Regions from separate parts of the Microbacterium sp. NPDC056569 genome, predicted to be linked through region 1. Evidence: predicted binding sites of a transcription regulator. Region 1 holds the regulator's gene; each other region holds the start of a gene.
The links. Region 1 encodes LexA, which represses DNA repair genes until DNA is damaged. Its sites were predicted from a motif close to TCGAACANNTGTTCGA; they were not measured.
Positions count from the first base shown of each region.

Region 2: a site for LexA is predicted at 4,488-4,503, ahead of ACFQ7C_RS16780 (DUF222 domain-containing protein). Genes of this name have one in related genera too.
Region 3: a site for LexA is predicted at 2,488-2,503, ahead of ACFQ7C_RS00370 (DUF222 domain-containing protein). Genes of this name have one in related genera too.

Region 1 is NZ_JBHTUV010000014.1:73,626-80,513, forward strand. Features, by position in the region: gene metE (5-methyltetrahydropteroyltriglutamate--homocysteine S-methyltransferase) at 1-1,317, shown strand, start outside; gene ACFQ7C_RS16290 (hypothetical protein) at 1,307-2,833, opposite strand; gene lexA (transcriptional repressor LexA) at 2,949-3,629, opposite strand; gene ACFQ7C_RS16300 (LysM peptidoglycan-binding domain-containing protein) at 3,893-4,309, shown strand; gene ACFQ7C_RS16305 (histidinol-phosphate transaminase) at 4,400-5,494, shown strand; gene hisB (imidazoleglycerol-phosphate dehydratase HisB) at 5,491-6,099, shown strand; gene hisH (imidazole glycerol phosphate synthase subunit HisH) at 6,096-6,767, shown strand; gene priA (bifunctional 1-(5-phosphoribosyl)-5-((5-phosphoribosylamino)methylideneamino)imidazole-4-carboxamide isomerase/phosphoribosylanthranilate isomerase PriA) at 6,840-6,888, shown strand, end outside.
Region 2 is NZ_JBHTUV010000015.1:63,858-70,745, reverse strand. Features, by position in the region: gene ACFQ7C_RS16790 (CDP-glycerol glycerophosphotransferase family protein) at 1-1,276, shown strand, start outside; gene ACFQ7C_RS16785 (phosphotransferase) at 1,302-2,693, opposite strand; gene ACFQ7C_RS16780 (DUF222 domain-containing protein) at 2,868-4,322, opposite strand; gene ACFQ7C_RS16775 (hypothetical protein) at 4,569-4,805, opposite strand; gene ACFQ7C_RS16770 (hypothetical protein) at 4,841-5,143, opposite strand; gene ACFQ7C_RS16765 (hypothetical protein) at 5,256-6,194, opposite strand; gene ACFQ7C_RS16760 (NTP transferase domain-containing protein) at 6,259-6,888, opposite strand, start outside.
Region 3 is NZ_JBHTUV010000001.1:89,688-96,575, reverse strand. Features, by position in the region: gene ACFQ7C_RS00375 (nucleotidyltransferase family protein) at 1-926, opposite strand, end outside; gene ACFQ7C_RS00370 (DUF222 domain-containing protein) at 971-2,368, opposite strand; gene ACFQ7C_RS00365 (VanZ family protein) at 2,520-3,080, shown strand; gene ACFQ7C_RS00360 (hypothetical protein) at 3,225-3,587, opposite strand; gene ACFQ7C_RS00355 (hypothetical protein) at 3,690-4,253, shown strand; gene ACFQ7C_RS00350 (cell wall-binding repeat-containing protein) at 4,360-6,450, shown strand; gene ACFQ7C_RS00345 (UDP-glucose dehydrogenase family protein) at 6,483-6,888, opposite strand, start outside.

The DNA of each region.
Region 1 (6,888 bases):
ACCTCGCTCCAGCACGTGCCGCACGACGTCGCGGACGAATCCGCGCTCGACCCGCGGCTCGCGTCGTGGCTTGCATTCGCCGACCAGAAGGTCGCGCAGGTGGTCGCACTCGCGACGGGGCTGGTCGACGGGCGTCCGGCCATCGCGGAGCCCCTGGCTGCAGCATCCGCCGCCCTCGTGGATCGGCAGAGCGCACCCGGCGTGCGCGACGGCGCGGTGCGCGAGCGGACCGTGGCGTTGAGCGCCGACGACTGGGAGCGCGGGGACTATGAGGTCCGAGTCGCCGCGCAGGACGCTGAGCTCGCGCTGCCCGTGCTGCCGACCACCACGATCGGGTCGTTCCCGCAGACCGGCGACATCCGCCGCGCGCGGGCGCGCCACGGTCGCGGCGAGCTGAGCGCCGACGAGTACGAGCGGTTCCTGCGCGATGAGATCGCGCGCGTGGTGACGCTCCAGGAGGACATAGGCCTCGACGTCCTCGTGCACGGCGAGGCCGAGCGCAACGACATGGTGCAGTACTTCGCCGAGAACCTCGACGGCTTCGCCGTCACCGAGAACGGCTGGGTGCAGTCGTACGGCTCGCGTGCCACCCGTCCGTCGATCCTCTGGGGCGACGTGGCGCGGCCCGCGCCGATCACGGTGGCATGGTCGACGTTCGCGCAGTCGCTCACCGACAAGCCCATGAAGGGCATGCTCACGGGTCCCGTGACGATCCTGGCGTGGTCTTTCGTGCGCGACGACCAGCCGCTCGGAGACACTGCGAACCAGGTCGCGCTGGCCCTGCGCGACGAGATCGCCGACCTCGAGCGCGCGGGCATCCGCGTCATCCAGGTCGACGAGCCGGCGCTGCGGGAGCTGCTCCCGCTGAAGGCGGCGGACCAGGCCGCGTACCTCGAGTGGTCGGTCGGCTCGTTCCGCCTCGCGACCGCGGGCGCGGCACCGGCGACGCAGGTGCACACGCACCTCTGCTACTCGGAGTTCGACGTGGTGATCGACGCCATCGCGGCGCTCGACGCCGACGTGACGTCGATCGAGGCGGCACGCAGCCGCGGCGAGGTGATCGGCGACATCGCGACGTCGGGCTTCGCCACCGGCATCGGGCCGGGGGTCTACGACATCCACTCGCCGCGGGTGCCGTCGGTCGAGGAGATCACCGACCTCCTCGACCGCACGGTCGCCGAGCTTCCGCTCCGCCGCGTCTGGGTCAACCCGGACTGCGGGCTCAAGACGCGCGGATACGACGAGACCGTCGCCTCACTCACGAACCTCGTCGAGGCGACCGGACTCGTGCGCGAGCGCGTGGCGGTCACCCTCTAGAGCGGGGCTTCTTCGCGGATGCCTCGGCCGGCGCGGTGACGTCGGCCGAGGCATCCACGGTCTCGGGGATGACCTCGGTGTCGTTCTCGTCGACGACGACCGTGTCGGCCTCGATCACGAGCGTGTCGGCGTTTCCGTCGGGGTCGGCGTCCTCAGGGACGTCGACGGCGGCCTGTGGGGCGACGGCCTCGTCGGGCCGCACCTGCAGGAGCTCGAGGATCCAGGTCAGGACCAGGGCGACCACGAGCACGAGGAAGACGTCGCCGGCCGAGAGCGGACGCAGGGCGAAGAGCCAGACGACCGCGAGCACGACGATGAGCGTGCGCACCAGCGTGCGGTAGCGGTACAGCCAGGTGCCGAAGCGTCCGGTGCGGAAGCCGTGGCTCGACAGCTGTCGGCGCGCCGAGGAGTTGAGGCTGCCGATCGCCTGCCGGGACCGCGCCGCCGGTGACCAGCGGCCGGCGAACCAGCCCAGGATCGCGATGACGACTCCGAGCAGCACGGCGATGGCGGCGGTCTGCTGCATCGCGCCGACGAGGCTCTGGTAGACCACGTCGAGGGCGGTGGCCGACAGCCCGAGCTGGACGGCGGTCTGCCCGACGACCGGGTAGCCGACGGCGAACGCCAGCGCCAGCGCGCCGCCGCCGAGTGCGAAGCCGATGCCCGAGCCGAGCACCGCGGTGCTGCGGCGGCGTGCGATCAGGATGCCGAGCACGTACAGGCCGATCGTGATGATCGGCAGCCACCAGCCGAGTGCGGTGGCGAGGGCGTACGTGGTCCGGATCGTGACGAGGGTGTCGCCGGTGCCGATGATGATGACCCTGTCGACGGCCGGAATCAGCTGGGCGATGCCGACGCCGCGGTCGATAAGGTTCTCCTTGACACGTTCGACGATCGCGCCGAGCTGGATGCCGAGACCGTCATCGCTCATGACGACGATGCCGCCGCCGTCCGACGTCGCCGCGGCGGTGAGCGCGCGGTGCGCGGCGCGCGTCGTGGCCGTCCAGGTATCGGCGAAGGCGTCCGATTCGACGACGCGCGTGACGGTCTGCCCCAGCAGGTTCTGGAGCCCCTCGGCAGCCGGCGCCTGCAGCAGCTGGAGGGCCTGCGAGGCGCGGGGCGGGAGTCCGAGCTGGTCGATCCCCTCGAAGACGTCGGCCGTGAGCTGTTCGAAGTCCACCTGCGCCTGCACGGCCTCGACGGTCTCGTCGATGATCATCTGCTGCACCGCGGGGTCGTCCGCGAGCGGCGCGAGCGTCTGCACGAACGCGGACTCGTCGACCAGCTCGAGTCGCGCCCAGGCGGTGACGATCGAGATCGGCACGAGGATCGACGCGATCACGATGCACAGTGCGGAGAAGAACGCCCGCCACCCGCTGCCGGCCGGACGATTCGCCGCCCTCCCGGTAGCCGGTGGGGGAGCGGCGCCCGCTCGGAGGAGGGCGTTCTCGGCCTCGAGCGCGTCCAGGCGGGCCTGGAGGTCGGGAACGTCTGGCGAGGGCGTCACGGCGGTCATTCCCCCCTTATAGCGCCTGCCCGTGACCCACCGCCACCCTCCTCGCCGGGCGGTGTCGAACTCCGGCTGAACGGCAGCAGGTGAAGCCTGGGCTGCGCGCACCGTGCCGGTGGCCTCAGACGGCGCGAAGGACCGCCACGACCTTGCCGAGCACGGTGGCGTCGTCGCCGAGGATCGGCTCGAACGCGGAGTTGCGGGGGAGCAGCCACGTGTGGCCGTCGCGCTGGCGGAACGTCTTGACGGTCGCCTCCCCGTCGAGCATCGCCGCGACGATCTCGCCGTTGTCGGCGGTCGCCTGCGACCGCACGACCACCCAGTCGCCGTCGCAGATCGCGGCGTCGATCATCGAATCGCCCGAGACCTTCAGCATGAACAGCTCGCCCTTGCCGACGAGCTGACGGGGGAGCGGGAAGATCTCCTCCACCTGCTGCTCGGCCGTGATCGGCACGCCCGCGGCGATGCGGCCGACCAGGGGGACGAGTGCGGCGTCGCCGACCGAGGGCGCGGTGTCGGCGGGGCTCTCGGTGGCGGTGCCCGGCAGATCGATGAGCACCTCCATCGCGCGGGTCTTGCCCGCGTCGCGACGCAGGTAGCCGCTCAGCTCGAGCTGGTTGAGCTGGTGCGTGACGCTCGAGAGGGACTTGAGGCCGACCGCGTCGCCGATCTCGCGCATGCTGGGCGGGTAGCCGTGGCGCGCGATGGAGCGCTGGATCACTTCGAGGATCGCGAGCTGCTTGTCGCTCAGGCTCTTGCGCCGGCGGGTCTGGGGCTTGTCTCGCCCGGCCGCGTCGCTCATCTTCCGGCTCCGTCCTGCGCTCGGCCGCCGAGCGCTGTTTCTTCGAATGTCGGAGGCCCGTGGTGGGGTTCTCGTATCGAAACCGTATCCGGATCCCGCGCGGGAGGCAGGCAACCTCTCCGCGTGTCGCGTTCGAGAGATCGACGTGGGAATCCGGTATTGACATCGTACAGACTCGAAGATAGCTTCGGAAGAGAGGTTCGCATTCTCCACTCCCGGCCGAGTGGAGAATGCGAATCTCTCCCCATCAGGAGGAGACGAGCATGACCGCGATCGACTTCACGACGTCCGTCCCATCGCCGGCCCGCGCCGCCGGTGCCGCCGCCCACCGCGCCTCGCGCGCGGTGGCGGGGCGATCCACGCGTCTCCGCCTGACGGTTCGTGGCCGACGCGTGCTGGCAGCGCTCGCAGCCCTTCCCGCGGTGATCGCGCTCACCGTCGCGGTGATGGGGGGCGGCGCAGCCCTCGCCTCCCGCGATGCCGGCGCTCCTGTCGGCTCGTTCCGCACCGTGACCGTCGCCGCCGGCGAATCGCTGTGGGCGATCGCCGAAGAGGTCGCGCCCGCTCACGACCCGCGCGACGTCGTCGACGCGATCGTCCGTCTCAACGCGCTCGACACGGTCCTCGTACAGGCGGGTCAGCGTCTCGCCATCCCGGCGGCCTACGACGACGGGCGCTGATCCCCGGCCGCTCACACCCCAGGCCCGCCGGTCGCGCCGCCGCGTCGCGGGATGTCACGCGGCGGGGTCCTCCCTCTGCGCGGGCCTACCATGGGAGGGGTGAGTGCACGTCTCGAAGACCTCCCCCTACGCGCCGATCTCCGCGGGCAGAAGCCCTATGGCGCGCCGCAGGCGCCGCTTCCGGTGGCCCTGAACGTCAACGAGAACACGCATCCGGTTCCGGCCGAGGTCGCCGATGACATCCTCGACTCGATCGCGCTCGCGCTGCGCGACGTCAACCGCTACCCCGACCGCGAGTTCACCGGGCTGCGCGAGGGCTTCGCCGACTACCTGGGCCACGGCCTCACCCGTGACCAGATCTGGGCGGCGAACGGCTCGAACGAGGTGCTCCAGCACATCCTGCAGGCGTTCGCGGGTCCAGGGCGCACCGCCTTCGGCTTCACGCCCACGTACTCCATGTACCCCCTGCTGACTCGCGGCACGGGCGCGGAGTGGATCTCGGGCACCCGATCCGATGACTACACGATCGACGCGGAGGACGCAGCATCCCAGATCTCGGATGCCTCGCCCGACGTGACGTTCCTCTGCTCGCCGAACAACCCGACCGGCACGCCGCTGGGCCTCGATGTGGTCGAGGCGGTGTACGAGGCCACCGACGGCGTCGTCATCGTCGACGAGGCGTACTTCGAGTTCGCCCCACACGACGAGCGTTCGGCGCTCACGCTGCTGCCCGGCCGCGAGCGCCTCGTCGTCTCGCGCACGATGAGCAAGGCGTTCGCGTTCGCCGGTGCGCGCGTCGGCTACCTGGCGGCGGATCCCGTCCTCGTGGACGCGCTGCGGCTGGTGCGCCTGCCGTACCACCTGAGCGCGCTGACCCAGGCTGCGGCGTCGGCGGCGCTGCGGCACGCTCCGATCATGCTGAGCATGGTGGACGAGATCGTCGCCCAGCGGGACCGCATCTCGGCCACGGTCGAGGCGCTCGGCTACACCGCCCACGAGTCGTGGACGAACTTCGTGCTGTTCGGCGGCGTCGCGGACCCGGCGGCGACCTGGCAGGCGCTCTACGACGAGGGCGTGCTCATCCGTGACGTCGGCATACCGTCGCACCTGCGGGTCACGGCGGGCACGGCGGACGAGACCACCGCGTTCCTCGACGCCCTCGCCTCGGTAGGATCGGCGGCATGAGCGCCGCACCACGCACCGCCTCGCTGCGCCGGTCCACGAGCGAGTCGACGGTCGAGCTCGAGCTCGACCTCGACGGCACCGGCCGCAGCCGCATCGACACCACGGTGCCGTTCTTCGACCACCTGCTGACCGCGTTCGCGAAGCACTCGCTCACGGACCTCACGGTCCGCGCGTCGGGCGACACCGACATCGACGCCCACCACACGGTGGAAGACATCTCGATCGTGCTCGGCCAGGCGATCCGCGAGGCGCTCGGCGACAAGTCGGGTATCTCCCGCTACGGGGACGCGCTCGTTCCGCTCGACGAGGCGCTCGCTCAGGCCGTGGTCGACATCAGCGGCCGCCCCTATCTGGTGCACACGGGCGAGCCCGCCGGGTTCGAGCACCACCTCATCGGCGGTCACTTCACGGGCTCGCTGGTGCGTCACACCTTCGAGGCGATCGCGTTCAACGCGGCGCTGACGGTCCACGTGCGCGTGCTCTCGGGCCGCGACCCGCACCACATCGCCGAGGCGGAGTACAAGGCGTTCGCTCGCGCGTTCCGGCAGGCGAAGGCGCTCGACCCGCTCGTCGAGGGCATCCCGAGCACGAAGGGCGCCCTGTGACCGCCAGCCCTCGCTCCGCGCAGGAGAAGCCGCTCGTCGCCGTCCTCGACTACGGGTCGGGCAACGTGCACTCGGCGGTCAAGGCGCTGATCGCGGCGGGTGCCGATGCGCGGCTGACCTCCGATCGCGGTCTCATCATGGACGCCGACGGATTGTTCGTGCCCGGCGTCGGCGCGTTCCGCGCAGTGGCCGAGGCGCTGCGCGCCAGCCGTGGCGACGAGCTCATCGAGCGCCGCCTCGCCGGCGGGCGTCCCGTGCTGGGCGTGTGCGTCGGCATGCAGATCTTCTTCGAGCGCGGCGTCGAGCGCGGCGTCGACACCGAGGGCATGGGCGAGTGGCCCGGCGTCGTCACCGAGCTCGACGCCCCCGTCCTGCCCCACATGGGCTGGAACACCGTCGAGCCCGGCGCGGGAACTCGCCTGTTCCGCGGCATCGAGAACGAGCGCTTCTACTTCGTCCACTCGTTCGGCGCGCAGAAGTGGCTGCTCGACGTGCAGCCTCCCTTCCCCGAGCCCGTCCTGACGTGGTGCGAGTACGGCACGCCGTTCCTCGCCGCGGTCGAGAACGGGCCGCTGTCGGCCACGCAGTTCCACCCGGAGAAGTCGGGGGATGCCGGCATCCGTCTCCTCACGAATTGGATCGACGGCCTCGGCGGGGCTACCCTCTGAGACCGTGCCGTCTGCGGGAGCGCGTGCTTCCGTGATCCGCCCCACAGCTTCCCCACGTCTGAGTCAGGATCCATGAACGATTTCGCGTCCACACCCAAGCTCGTCCTCCTGCCCGCCGTCG
Region 2 (6,888 bases), on a different contig from region 1:
TCTCGTCTCGGATGGAAAGAAGGCCGTCGCGCTCGTCCGCAAGGCGGTGCGCAATCGTTCGGCGGTGATCGACGTCCGGCGAACGCTGGCGGCCCGGCCGCCGCACCCGCCGTTCCAGTACCGGGTGGCGGTGTACTTCGCCGATGGCGCGGTGAACATGTACCAGATGCGGCAGTGGTACAAGCCGCTGGCCGACCTCGCCAAGACCTGGCCTGTCGTCGTGCTCAGCCGCGCGGCGACGGGTGCGGAGGCGCTCCTGGCCGACGGGGCGCTGCCCGTCGCCTTCGTGCCGACGGTGCGGGATCTCGAGCGCTTCATCGCCAAGCAGGACATCCGCGTCGTGTTCTACGTGAACCAGAACACGCGCAACTTCCAGATGTTCCGGTACGGCCGCCGTTGGCACGTGTTCATCAACCACGGCGAGTCCGACAAGATGTACATGACGACGAACCAGTACAAGGCCTACGACTACGCGATGATCGCGGGCGACGCCGCGCGCGAGCGACTCACGCGGGTGCTGTGGGACTACGACATCGAGCGCCGCACGATCGAGATCGGCCGCCCGCAGGCCGACCATTACTCGGGCACCCTGCCGTACACGCCGGATCACCGCACCGTCGTGCTCTATGCGCCGACCTGGGAGGGGGACCGCCCCTCTGCGCACTACGGCTCGGTCGCCACGCACGGCGAGGCGCTCGTCACCGCGCTGCTGGCGACGGGCCGGCACCGTGTGATCTATCGTCCGCACCCGCGTTCCGGAGTCGTGAACCACGACTACGGCGCGGCGAACAAGCGCATCATCGCGGCTCTGGCGGCGTCGAACGCGTCCGACCCCTCGGCGCAGCACGTCTTCGACGACGGACCCGACCTGGGCTGGCAGCTCGCCGCCGCGGACGTCGCCATCGTCGACATCTCGGCGATGGTCTACGACCGCCTCGCGGCCGACAAGCCGCTGATGATCACGCGCCCGGCGGATCCGGCGGCCGCGATCGACACGCACGGCTATCTCTCGGCGTGCGAATGGCTCGACGCGGCGGCCGCCCCCGACATCGTGGTCGAGACCGAACGCGTGCTCGGAGACCCCGAGGCGGTCGCGCGGCTGGAGGAGTGGGTCGCGCACTACTTCGGCGACACCGCTCCCGGAGCCGCGACCGCGCGGTTCCACGCGGCGGTGCAGCGCCTCATGGACGACTGGGACGACTGGTATGCCCGCTCGGTCGCCGATTCCGAGGATGAAGAGCCCGAGGACGAGGCCGAACTCGACGACGAGGGCTGAGCCTTCCGCGCCGGCGGGCGCCGCATCACGCCACGGCGGCGGGGCGTTCGACCAGGCGCGCGATGGCGCGCAACGGGATCGCCACCCAGGTCGGCCTGTTGCGCGCCTCGTAGATCGCCTCGTACACCGCCTTGTCGAGCTCGAGGGCGGCGAGGAGCGGATGCTGCGGGTCGAGCCCCCCGCCCGAGGACGCCGCGTAGCCCTCCACGAACGCACCCCGGGCTTCGCGTGCCCAGGTGCGCACCGCGTCGGCGGAGCGGTCGGGATCGTCGAGGCGGAGCGAACCCGCGACGTAGTCGAACGAGCGGAGCATTCCCGCCACATCCCGCAGCGCCAGATCGGGCTGCGTGCGCTCCGCCATCGGGCGCAGCGGCTCGCCCTCGAAGTCGACCATGATCCAGCCGCGGTCGGGGGAGTGCAGCACCTGTCCGAGGTGGAAGTCGCCGTGGATCCGCTGGAGGGGCGGCCACGGCACCTCGAGCGCGCGGCGGTACACCGCCGCAGCGGCATCGCGCTGACCGGCGATCTCGGGCACCTCCGCGATCGCGATCGCGAACCGGCGCTCCCACGTCGCGGCTGTCGCGTCGCGGTCGGCCGCGGTCGCGGTGCGGGTCGGGAAGCAGTCCGCAAGTGCGACGTGCACCTCTGCGGTCGCGGCGCCCAGCGCGCGCGCCGCAACACGGAAGTCGTCGCCCTTGGCGGCGGCCCGCAGCGCGACGCGCCACGCGTCCTCGACCCCCGGCAGGAACTCCTGCGCCGATGCCAACGAGCCGTGCACCGACCCGTGCGCGGTGGCGAGGTCGGGCCACGTGCCTTCGATCGAGCCGACCGGACGGGGGACGTGTGCTGATCCGGCTCTCGCCAGGGCCTCCTGCAGCTCGATGTCGGGGTTGAGTCCCGCGTGCAGCTGCCGGTAGACCTTGCAGATCACCGGGGTCCCGTCGCCTTCGTAGATGAGCGAGGTGTTGGACTGCTCTCCGCTGATCACCCGAGCGGTGGCGTGCGCCGGGGCGCTCCCCGCCGCCGCGACGTGCCCGATCGCCGTGGTCTGGGGTCCGTGGGCGGTGCCTCCGCCGGCGATGAGCCGCAGCAGCGCCGCCGCATACGCAGGGTCGAACGGGCCGTCGATGAAGGTCGTGCCCGGCACAGGAGCGCCGATGACGTGGTCGGGGTCGGCCTCGACCGTCTCGGTCGCGCGCTCGACGACCGGGATCTGGTACAGCACCGCCGGCAAGGCCCCTTCGTCCGCGACCAGGAACGTGCGGATGCGGGCCCCGGCATCCGCCGCCCCCGCGTCACCCGGATCGACGGCCAGATCCCACCACGACAGCAGGCGGAGGCTGGGCGGGCGCCCTTTTGCGGCGTACCACCGCTGCCGCGGCATCCACGCCGCAAGACACGCCAACGTGCTGTCCATACCTGCGAGGGTATGCCCGCAGTGCGGCGTGTGTCGAGAACGAGCTGCAAGCGCTTGCAGTTCGGGCTTCTCCGGTGCGGGAGACGACTCGGCGCGATCGCCGTCGACAGGGCGCAAACGCGGCTCGCCACCTGCGCGCTGCGGGTGGCGCACTGGGCGCGGTGGCTCTGCCGCTCACAGCCAGCGTGCGCGGGAAGGTGACATGTGCCGGCCTCCCAAGCCCGGGGTGCCGCGCCACGAGAAGGGTGGTGCGCCGGGGGATCCCGGTGGGTCGTCGGCGGGGAACAGCCAGGGCTCGCGCATCATGCGGCGGAGCCGGTCGGCGGTGTCGTCGGGGATGAATCTGACGACGGGTTCGGGGTGGTCGGTGTGCTTGCGGCCGGTGGGGCTGGTCCAGACCAGCACTCCGGGCGAGACCTGCTCGACCGTCCACGCGGTGACGCCTTTGACGGTGTGATGACGACGGCAGAGGTGGGCGAGGTTGGCGTGGTGGGTGGGTCCGCCTTCGGCGGCGGGGATGGTGTGGTCGATGTCGCAGCGCCATACCGGGCGGCGGCAGCCGGGGAACCGGCAGCGTTCGTCGCGGGCGGCGAGGAAGCGGTGCAGCGCGGGGCCGGGCCGGTACCGGTCGACGGCGAGCACGCTGCCCGTGACCGGGGAGGTCATCACGCGTTCCCAGCTGGCGGCGCCTGCGGCGAGGATGCGGGCGGTGTCGGGGTCGATGGGGCCGTGCCCGGCGAGCAGGACGGGTTCGGTGGACGCGCCGGTCATGGTGAGCACCGGGATGGTGACCTGCACGGTGGCGCGGATCGCGTCGAGTCCGGTGCCGGCGACGCAGTCTCGGGGGCCGGCGCCGAGCAGGGTGTCGGTGAGGATGTCGGTGCGCAGTTGGTCCATGGTGCGCTCGTCGACCTCGACCTCCTCGTCGCGGTCTTCGTCGTCACCCTCGCCCTCGCCGGTGGCGCGGGCGGCGATGACGGAGCGGGCCTGCTGGGTGAGTCGGTCCACGATGCCGTGCGCCAGTGTCGCGGGCATGATCGCCGTCAGCGCGGCCATGTCGTCGGGCAGGTCGACGACTTCGATGCGACGCCCGGCGACGGCGTCCTGGTGGCGTTGCGCGAGGGTTCGCTCGAGGAACCGTTCGGCGATCACACGCAGTACGGAGGCAAGCCGGGCGGGCGTGAGGGTGGCCGCGCGCTCCAGCGCCAGCCCGATGAACGCGGCGCGGGCGTCGTCGTCGGAGATCGGGGCGCCGGCGTCGTGGATCACCGCGAGGTGCTGCCGGGTGATCTCTCCGCGCTCCAGCGCGTCCACGCCGGCCGCAAATCGGTCGCATAAGTCGCCGGCTTCGCTGAGCAGCCGGTTCACGGTCCATTCCGAGACCCGGGTCGACGTCGCCAGGTCGGACACCAGGGCCCTGCGGTCCAGCTCCACCCGCCGCGCCCGCTCCGGCGACGCGTGCCCGGGTCGCGCTACGGCGGCGGCCGCAGCCGCCAGCACCCGGATCTCCGCCGCCTCTGCGATCGCACGAGACTTGCGCCCGGCCTCGAACGCGTCAACCAGCCGCACCACCCGCGGGAACTCCGGCGCAACGCCGTCGTCGGCACCAGGGTCGGGGATCGCAGACATCGAGGCTCGCAGTCAGGAAGTGGCGGAGCGAGATTCCGCGCATCACAAACGCGATCTGCTCCAACACCTACCCGCGGCCGAAACCGCACCTGACAACGCTCCGTGAGAGGCCATCAACTCACCGAATCTCTACTCTATACAATACTCGGCGCAAGCGGAATAAAACAGAACAAAAGTACGATGTTCGCGCAGACCCGCCAACTGTCGAATCGGAATCGGCAGGAGCACGCGCCCATCGAGCGCTCGCTACTCGTCTTCGCCGGACTCCTGCGCCTCGACGATCTCGATGACCGGAGCCACCGGGATGACGATCGACTCGACCGCCCCTCCTCCGCCGACCGCGAGGTCGCCCAGACCCAGCCCGCCGAGATCCACGCTGGACGCCTCGGTCAATCGTTCGGCCTGCGTCTCGGCCCGCGTCGGCTCGGACGGCAGCCCCGCCCACTCGGTGGGCTCTTCCGGAAGTTTGCTGAACAGACCCATACCGTCATTGTCACCCGAGAGGCCCGCTCGCGGGGTCACGTCACGAACCGCCACAGATACTCGTTCCCGTCTTCGGGTCGGAACCATCCGATCGTGACGATCGCGCCATCGGAGTCCACCGTGCACAGGCAGAGTTCGGCCGATTCCCCCGGAACCATCTGACCCCAATGCTCGGTCGTCGACGGGGGTCCGTCGTCGGCGAACACCCGGACGAAGTCGACCGCAGAGGAGCTTGCGTTCATGATCAGCGGATGCCGGCGATCCGCCCGGTCGACCCGCCAGGGGACCCGGTAGGCCGGCGGGGGAAACGGGTCGTCGGGGTCGAGCGCGCGAAGCATGGCGGCCACGTTAGGAGCGGCGTCGGACGCACAAGGGCGTTCTCCCGCAGAGACGCGTGGACGCTGTGGACAACCTCGCGGACTCCTCCCCGAGTGCCACCGGGGAGGAGTCTCAGTCCTCGGTCGGGGCCGGAGACGAAGCCGGGGCCTCGATCTCCCGCGGAGCGCGCCGGATCACGCGCGCGGTGATGCGCCGCGCACCGGAGGCGCCCCGGGTCACACCGTCCACGACAGCCTCGCCGGCGCGACGGATGCCGCGTCCGGCGAGCCGCTCGATCCGGTCGGCACCCGGGCGCGGCTCGAGCTCGGGCGGCAGTGTGAGCGGGGGCACGCCGAAGGCGCGGCGGGAGCCGGTGAGCACGCGGCGCCCAAGGATGTTGTTGCCGGCGCCGCCGATGGCGGCACCGATGCCGAACGGCAGTGCCTTGCCGATCCACGATGCGCCGCCGCGCGCGGCGAACTGGCGGATGAACGTCGTCTTGAGCCGGTCCACCAGCGGTCCGACCGCCGCGCGGGGGAGCGACTTCGTGATCAGCTCGCCCCAATATCCGGAGCGGGTCGGGCCCCGCCCCGCGGCCTGTCCGGCGAGTTGCGCGACGAGGTCGACGCCCTCCTTGCCGAGCATGAGCGTCAGAACGAGCGCGCGGGCCCGGTCGGGATCCGACACCGGGATGCCGTGCACCTCGGTCACCGACTGCGCGAAGAGCGTCGTCGCTTCGAGGAACGCCACCGTTTCGACCCCGCTGAGCGCGAGCGTCACGCCCGTTCCGATGCCGGGGACGACGGCGGTCGCGCCCACCGCTGCGCCGCCGGTCGTCACCGCCGCGAGGTAGCGACGCTCGAGGATCCGGACGATGTCGGCGGGGGAGGCATCGGGGTGCCGCAGACGGATGCTGCGCAGATGGGCGAGCACCACGGGCCGCTGGATCGCGAGCACACGGTCGAGTGCGCGGATCGTGAACGGGTGCTCGTCCGAACCCGCGGGCGGGAGCCCGCCCTGCCACGGCGCATCGCCCGGCAGCGAGTGGATCTGGTGAACCTTGTCGGTCATCGCGCCGAGTCTATGTGCCCGGGTCTGCGTGCGGCCTCGGGGTTGACAGGCTCAGGGCGATCGGTCAGACGAAGAGGTTCGCGCGCTCGAGGTCCTCGGCGAAGTCGACCTCGACGGCGTAGAGGTCGGAGATGTCGAGCGGCTGGAGCAGCACGCCGTCCTCGGCGATCGCGAGTTCGAGGCCCCGCTCGAAGTAGTCCTGGTCGTCGACGCGCGTCAGGTGGCGCATGAACGCCTTCTTGTCGCGGCTCGAGATGTAGTTGATTCCGACGGCCTCACCGATGCCGCCCTTGACGGTCTTCGAGAGCTCCTTGATGAAGCCCTCGCCGGTCACGGTGTACTTGACCTCTTCGTCGCTCACCTTGGACGTGTTGACCGTGACGAACGACTGGTCGCGCTCGATGAGGGCGATGGCCCGGCCGAGCACGCGCGGGTCGAAGACGACGTCGCCGTTCATCCACAGCACCCCGCCCCTGCCCGTCTTCGCGAGGGCGCGGAGCAGGCTCTTGGACGTGTTGGTCTGGTCGTAGCGGTCGTTGTAGACGTAGTCGACGTCCGGGAACGCCTCGACGATGGTCTCGGCGCGGTAGCCGACGACGGTGGTGATCTTGGCCTCATTGCCGAAGGCCGCACGGATGTTGTCGTGCTGCTGCTGCATGATGCTGCGGCCGTCGCCGAGCTCCGTGAGGGGCTT
Region 3 (6,888 bases), on a different contig from region 1:
CGGCGGTGGGTCCAGACGGCCCGCACTCCCGCCGGAGCGGAACGGATGCCGCGTCCCCAGCGTGCGAGCCGTGCCCGTGTCCGCCCGTGCACCGTGTCGGCCGTCTCGGGTCGGCCGACCAGCAGGTCGCGTCGGGTGGGCCAGAACGCGCGCCACAGCAGGCGAGGACGCTCATGCCACCGAGATCGCCGGAGCGCCAGCATCCAGAAATAGGATCCATGCGATCCCGCGGTCACCCGCTCGCGCCAGTCGCGCAGGTGCGGCGAGGCCAGCTCGTCCGCCGACGGCTCGACGAACACACCCAGGCGCGGAAGCACGGAGTCGAGGGTGGCGACGCAGCCGGTCTCTCGCGCGAGCGCCGCGATGTCGGCACGCTCGTCGTCGGTGAACGGGGTGCTCACCAGCTGTTCGAGCTCCTGGACGTGGCGCGGCTGGATCGTCGCGCCGCGAAGCGAATGCAGCGCGAGCACGAGCGCCCCGGCGGTCTTGTCGAGCGCGAGGCAGTCGCGATGCGCGAGCGACAAGGGGAAGCGATGGCGCCACAGCGCCTCGAACACGAGGGTCGGGCCGGCAAGGAAGCCCGGATAGAAGCTGTGCACATCGAGATCGCACGGCCACCCGTCGCGCAGGAACGTCGTCGAGTGCACGGTGGTCAGTTCGCTGATCAGCAGGCCCGGGCGCTTCGTCCAGCCGCATTCGGCGATCGCTGCGCACAGCTCGTCGAACCGCGCCGGCTCGACGAGCACGTCGACGTCGGCCGACACCCTCTCCTCGCGCAGGCCGTGCAGATGCAGCGCCGGCCCCTTGATCAGAAGAGCACGGATGCCGCGCCGCTCCGCCAGCGCGCACACCCAGGCGGCGGCGAGCTCGTCGGCCTCGTCGAGGCGCAGCAGCACCGTCGCGTCGGTCGGGGCTTGGGTGGGCACGGCCCCACGATAACCGGCGCGCACGACCAGTCCATCCCGCCCGGTCAGGCGGCGGCGAAGTCGTAGCGGGCGCGGCCGGCGGGGCGCGGTGTGCGCGCCGGGTCGACGTGGGCGGGCGGGATAAGCCACACCCTGCCCTTTCGGCCGGTGCCTTCGACCTGTATGTCCCACCCGTTGTCATGTACCCGGTGATGACAGGATTCGCAGAGCAGCACCCCGTTGTCGAGGTCGGTGGGACCCGCATCTCGCATCCACCAGCGGATGTGGTGGACCTTGGTGAAGTGCGGGGGCAGTCCGCACCCGGCGCACCCTCCGTCGCGCTCGCCGAGGGCGAGTTTCTGGGACTTGGAGTAGAGCCGCCGCTCGCGGCCCCAGTCGAGGATCTCGCTGTCGCCGCCGAGCACGCAGGGGATCACCGAGGCGCTCGAGGCGAGCTTGCGGGCAGCGGAAGCGGAGATCGGGGCGTCGATGCCGTCGATCTCTGCTGTGCCGGTGCCTTCGCGGAGGGTCTCGAGCGACATGCGCACGACCACGGTCACCCCGTTGAGAGGGAGATCGCTCTCGTCACAGCCGAGGGCGTGCTCGCAGATGCTCACGAACGCGTCGGCCTGCATCTGCGGGATCGTGCGGCGCTCAGCATCCGTCGTCTCATCAAGGAGGGGCGTCGCGGGTGCGTCGGGTGACGGGGTGACGCGTGCCGTCTCGGCGTCGCGCTCGGCGCGGAGTCTCGCCGTGACCATGCCTTCGATCGCGGCCTTGACGGGCGCGCCACTCACCGGGTCGAACTTGCCGGTGAGGATGATCATGCCCGTGCGATCCTGCCGGATCGTCAGCGCCGTCTCGGCCGCGAGGTCGGCCTCACGGGGCTCGACGCCATCGGGGTCGAGCCAGGCCTCGGCGCGGAGGATGAGCTTCGAGAGCGCGTCGAGGGGGAGTCCGGCGGCCTGCTCGACGAGGAGCTTCTCAGCCTGATCGACCTTCTCGGCGCCGGCGCGGATCGCGACGCGGTCGAGCATCGCGATGATCGCTGACGCGGCCTGCGCCCCGATACGGCCGTCGCTGAGACCCTGTCCGACGTGAGGGTGCCGGGCCGGTGCCTTGTCACCCGACAGCAGCATGCGCGGAGTCGTGGCCTCGCCGACCTTCACGAGCCGCGCCGCGTCGCCGGTGGTCGTGCCCATCGTCGCCGCGATGAACTGCGTGGGATTGCGGAACCCCTGGATCTTCGCGAGGCTGTCGGGCCCGAGCTCGGGGCGTGACTGCCGCTGGATCTCGGACGCCACCAGAGCCTGAACGCTCTCGGCGAGGCGCTTGCCGCGCCCGATCTGCTCGTTGAGAGCGATCAACTCCGCCGGTGTGAGCGACGCGATGTCGCGCCCCTCGGGCAGGATTCCCCGCGCAACGTCGATCGCCTCTGCGAGGGACGACAGTGCGCTGGTCATGCACTCAGCCTAGCCACTGCGGACGCTACTGTCAAACCTTTGTTCGATTAGTTTGCGACCGCGCCCCTGCTGCACGCGCGCATTTCCTGCTAGAGCCAATACCCCGCGACCCGACAGCTTCGAACGGACATTCGGCGCCAGTATAGAACAAATGTTCACCAAACCCCAGGCCGTCTCCTGCGCCGCCCCCGCGAGTAGACTCGCCGCACGGCGCGGCACCCTCGCGGCGCCCGGCAGAGGGGAGCCCGCCATCACCGACGCGCCCGCCCTCGCCCCCGCGCCGCCGACCACCGCGGCCGTCGCGACCGTGCACCGGCGTCGCGCGCAGGGGCGCAGCATCCGTCTGCTCGTCATCTACGCGGTGCTGCTCGCGCTCATCGCGTTCTGGCCGACGCCCGTGGACCGCGGAGCGTCCGGTCTGCTCGAGGCGATCACGCACGCCGTCCCCTGGCTCACCTACGACGTCATCGAGACGTCCGCGAACGTCGTGCTGTTCGTGCCGTTCGGCCTGCTGCTGGCGCTCGCGCTTCCGCTGCATCGCGGAGTCGTCATACCGATCGCTCTCGCCACCACACTCGTCATCGAGTCGGGCCAGGCGCTGCTGCTCGCCGAGCGCACGCCGAGCCTGCGCGACATCGTCGCGAACGTGCTCGGCGCCGCCATCGGCCTCGCGATCGTGCACCTGCGCGAGCGGCGCACGTCATCTGATTGACGGATGCTGCGGCCCGGCGCCCGCGATGCCGTCCGCGACCGTTCGATCAGGCGTGGCGGGTAGAGCCGGACACCGAGACTTCTGCCGCCTCGGGTCTCTGTTTCGGGTCGACCGAAGACCGGCGCACGGGCCCATCCGACCGGATCAGCTGCCGAAGTAGCTGCGCGCGTCGCGGGTGCTGAGCAGGATCAGGCCGATGAGCGACAGCAGCGAGCCGCCGAGGACCGACCAGAGGCTCTCTCCCGTGAAGAGGCCGAGCACCTCCACCACGATCGTCACGGCGAACACGATCATCGCGATCGTGCGGGCGGTGGGGTTGCCGCGCCAGAGTCCGACGCCCACGGCGAGGGTGATGGCGCCGATGATCAGGCTGATCCATCCGACGATCGCGGGCCACGTGATGAAGAGACCGGCGATGATCACGAAGATCGAGCCGAGGATCTGCAGGAAGCCCGAGATCCAGGCGATGATGGCGACGAGCGTGACACCGAGCGGGCGCTGAGTCATGGTGGAGCCCTCCGTGGCGAGACAGATCCGACTGCGTGGCTCCAACGTAGCGGGAGAGGACGGGCGAACGCCTCAGGCACCGCGGGAGTATATGCTCGCGCCATGTCGACGCCGAGCCCATCGCCGACCCCCACCTCCACTCCGCTCGGCGTCGTCGAGCAGGCAGCTGTCTGGGGCAACTGGGCCGAGTGGGGCACGGTCTTCGCTGCGATTCTGGCGCTGGGAGTGAGCATCGCCGCGTTCGCCGTCGCTCGCCGTTCCGAACGACGTCAGCAGTTCATGCGGGTGCACGAACTGCTCACGAACCCGGACTCGCAGAAGGGCCGCCGGCTGCTGCACGAGAAGATCACGCCGGGCCGCGACATCGACAGGCTGCGCAAGCGCCACTCCGATCAGTACGACCTGATCAACCGGGCACTGAGTCTCTACAACACGCTGGGGATCTACGCCTACCGTCACTACGTGTCACGCGAAGAGGCCCGGACCTACTGGGCACCGACCATCCGCGGATCGTGGGACGCGATCGAGATCTACCTGCGGTGGCGAAGAGACACACACGGCGACCAAGGCCTCTGGCCTTACCTCGTCTGGTTCTCCCAGGAGTGCGGCGCCGCCGTCCCCGCCGACCTGAGACTCCCCGACGACTGGACGCCGCGGAGCGAATGACACCACCGGCGCCCGGTCGACGGATGCCGCGACCCCGCGCAGCCGCACCGCCACATCGCCTGCGGGCGACCGTCGGGAAGTTCACACCATCCGATGATCTAGGCTGATGACGGTTTTACTGGGGATCTCGCTGGGGAGCAACACCACCATGCATCATCGCGCTCGTTTCGCGGCGGCTTCGGCGGCCGCCGTCTCGGTTGTCGCATCAGCTCTGACCTTCGTTCCGGCGGCGTACGCAGACCAGATCACCGCAGGCGAGCTGCCTGCCCTGCTGACGGTGGCTGCGGAGACAACGACCCCGGCGTATGACCGGGACCTGTTCGAGCACTGGATCGATGCCGACGCTGATGGGTGCAACACGCGCTACGAGGTCCTCATCGAAGAGTCGACCACTCCGGTGACAGTGGGGGCCGGCTGCTCGCTGACGGGCGGGTCCTGGGTCTCGCCGTACGACGGGTTCGTGGCTTCTTCTCCTGCCGAGATCGAGATCGATCATGTCGTGGCGCTCGCCGAGGCGTGGCGATCGGGCGCGTCGGGGTGGTCGGATGCCGACCGCCGGCTGTTCGCGAACGACATCGATGTGCCGTTCGCGCTGACGGCCGCCTCGTCGGTCTCGAACCAGTCGAAGTCCGACAAGGACCCCGCCGAGTGGCTTCCCACGAACACGGCGTACGCCTGCGAGTACGTGATCGGCTGGACGCTGACGAAGTACCGCTGGTCGCTCAGTGTGGATGCCGCCGAACTCGCCGCACTCCAGGCCCAGTTGTCCGGGGACTGCGGGGCGACTGCGGTCGAGCTTCCCGTGGTGATGCCCACCGGAACCGGAACGTCTCCGGGCGAGACCGTGATCACGCCGTTCCCGAGCGGCGTGGTCCGTCTGGCAGGGGCTGACCGGTATCAGACCTCCGCTGCCACGTCCGCGTGGTACGCGCCCGGGGTTCCGGTCCTGTTCGTGTCGTTGGGTACGAACTTCCCCGATGCCCTGTCTGCAGCATCCGCCGCCGCCCTGCTGGGCGGGCCCCTGCTCATCACGCCCGGTCATGCGCTGCCTGACCAGACGCTGGCCGAGGTGCAGCGCCTTGCGCCGAAGCAGATCTACGTGACCGGGGACGCGAACTCGATCAGCGAAGCCGTCGTGCAATCGCTCGCCACCGTCGCGCCGACCGCCCGACTCGGCGGAGCCGACCGGTTCGACACCGGACGGATCATCGTGGGCACGGCCTTCACGTCCGCTTCGCACGCGATCCTCGCGTCCGGGCGGAAGTTCCCGGATGCGCTCGCCGCGACGGGCGCCGCCGGATCCCGGCAGGCGCCGGTCATCCTCGTCGAGGGTGGCCTCAACTCGGTCCCCGCGGAGACCCTGGCGCTGCTGGGCAGGCTCGGCGTCACCTCGCTGTCCATCGTGGGCGACGCGAACTCCGTCTCGGACGGCATCCAGTCGCAGCTGGCGAACATGGGCTACTCCGTCTCACGGTACGGAGGCGCGGGGCGCTACGACACCGCGGCGATGATCAACGACGCGTACTTCCCCGGCACGTCCGCCACGGCGTTCCTCGCCGCGGGCACGAAGTTCCCCGATGCGCTCTCCGCGGCCGCGCTCGCGGGCCGGCTCGGCGCACCGCTCTACATCACCCCTCAGGAGTGTCTGCCGGTCAGCATCCAGGAGTCGATGAACCGCGTCGCGCCGACGACCAGAGTGATGATGGGCGATCAGAACTCGGTGGGCGCCGCGCCCGCCGCGAACCTCGCCTGCATGACCGTCGGTCAGCCCTCGATCGGCGGCACACTGAAGGTGAACGGGACTCTCACCGCGATCCCTGGCGTGTGGACGCCCGGTACATCGTTCAGCTACCAGTGGTACTCGAGCTCCGGACCGATCCCCGGAGCAACGGGCTCGTCGCTCTCGGTCACCTCGGCGCTCGCCGGCAAGTCGATCGCAGTGCACGTGTGGGGCACCCGCACGGGATTCGTGGGCGGAGAGGCCGCGTCGGGGTGGACGGGAGCGGTGTCGTACCCCGATCGCACCTCGCCGATCGACACGTGGACGTGCCCGTCCTGGGCGCCGATCAAGGGCAACGCGGACTCCGGGATCTACCACGTCCCCGGCGGGCAGTACTACGACGCGACCAACCCCGAGGAGTGCTTCACGACGGAAACCGCCGCGCAAGCGGCCGGATACCGCCGATCGCAGCGCTGATCGGCTCGGCTCGGGTCGGGTGAGACCTCGCCTTACGGCCGTCCCATCCCGTAGTAGCTCCACCCGGCGGCGCGCCAGGCTGCAGCATCCCATCCGTTGCGTCCGTCGACGACGACGCGACCGCCGGTGAGCGTCGAGGCGTGCTCGGGGGTGAGTTCGCGGCGGTACTCGTCCCATTCGGTGACGAGCACGATGGCGTCGGCGTCGCGCAGCGCTTCGTCGCGGTCTTCGATGTAGTGCAGCTGCGGGTGCACGCGGCGCGCGTTGGCGATCGCGGCCGGGTCGGTGACGGTGACGGATGCCCCGAGCCCGAGCAGTCGCACCGCGACATCGAGTGCGGGGGAGTCGCGGATGTCGTCGCTGTACGGCTTGAATGCCGCGCCCAGCAGCGTGACCTTCTTCTCGTGGACCTGTCCGCCGAGCGCGTCGACGACGAGC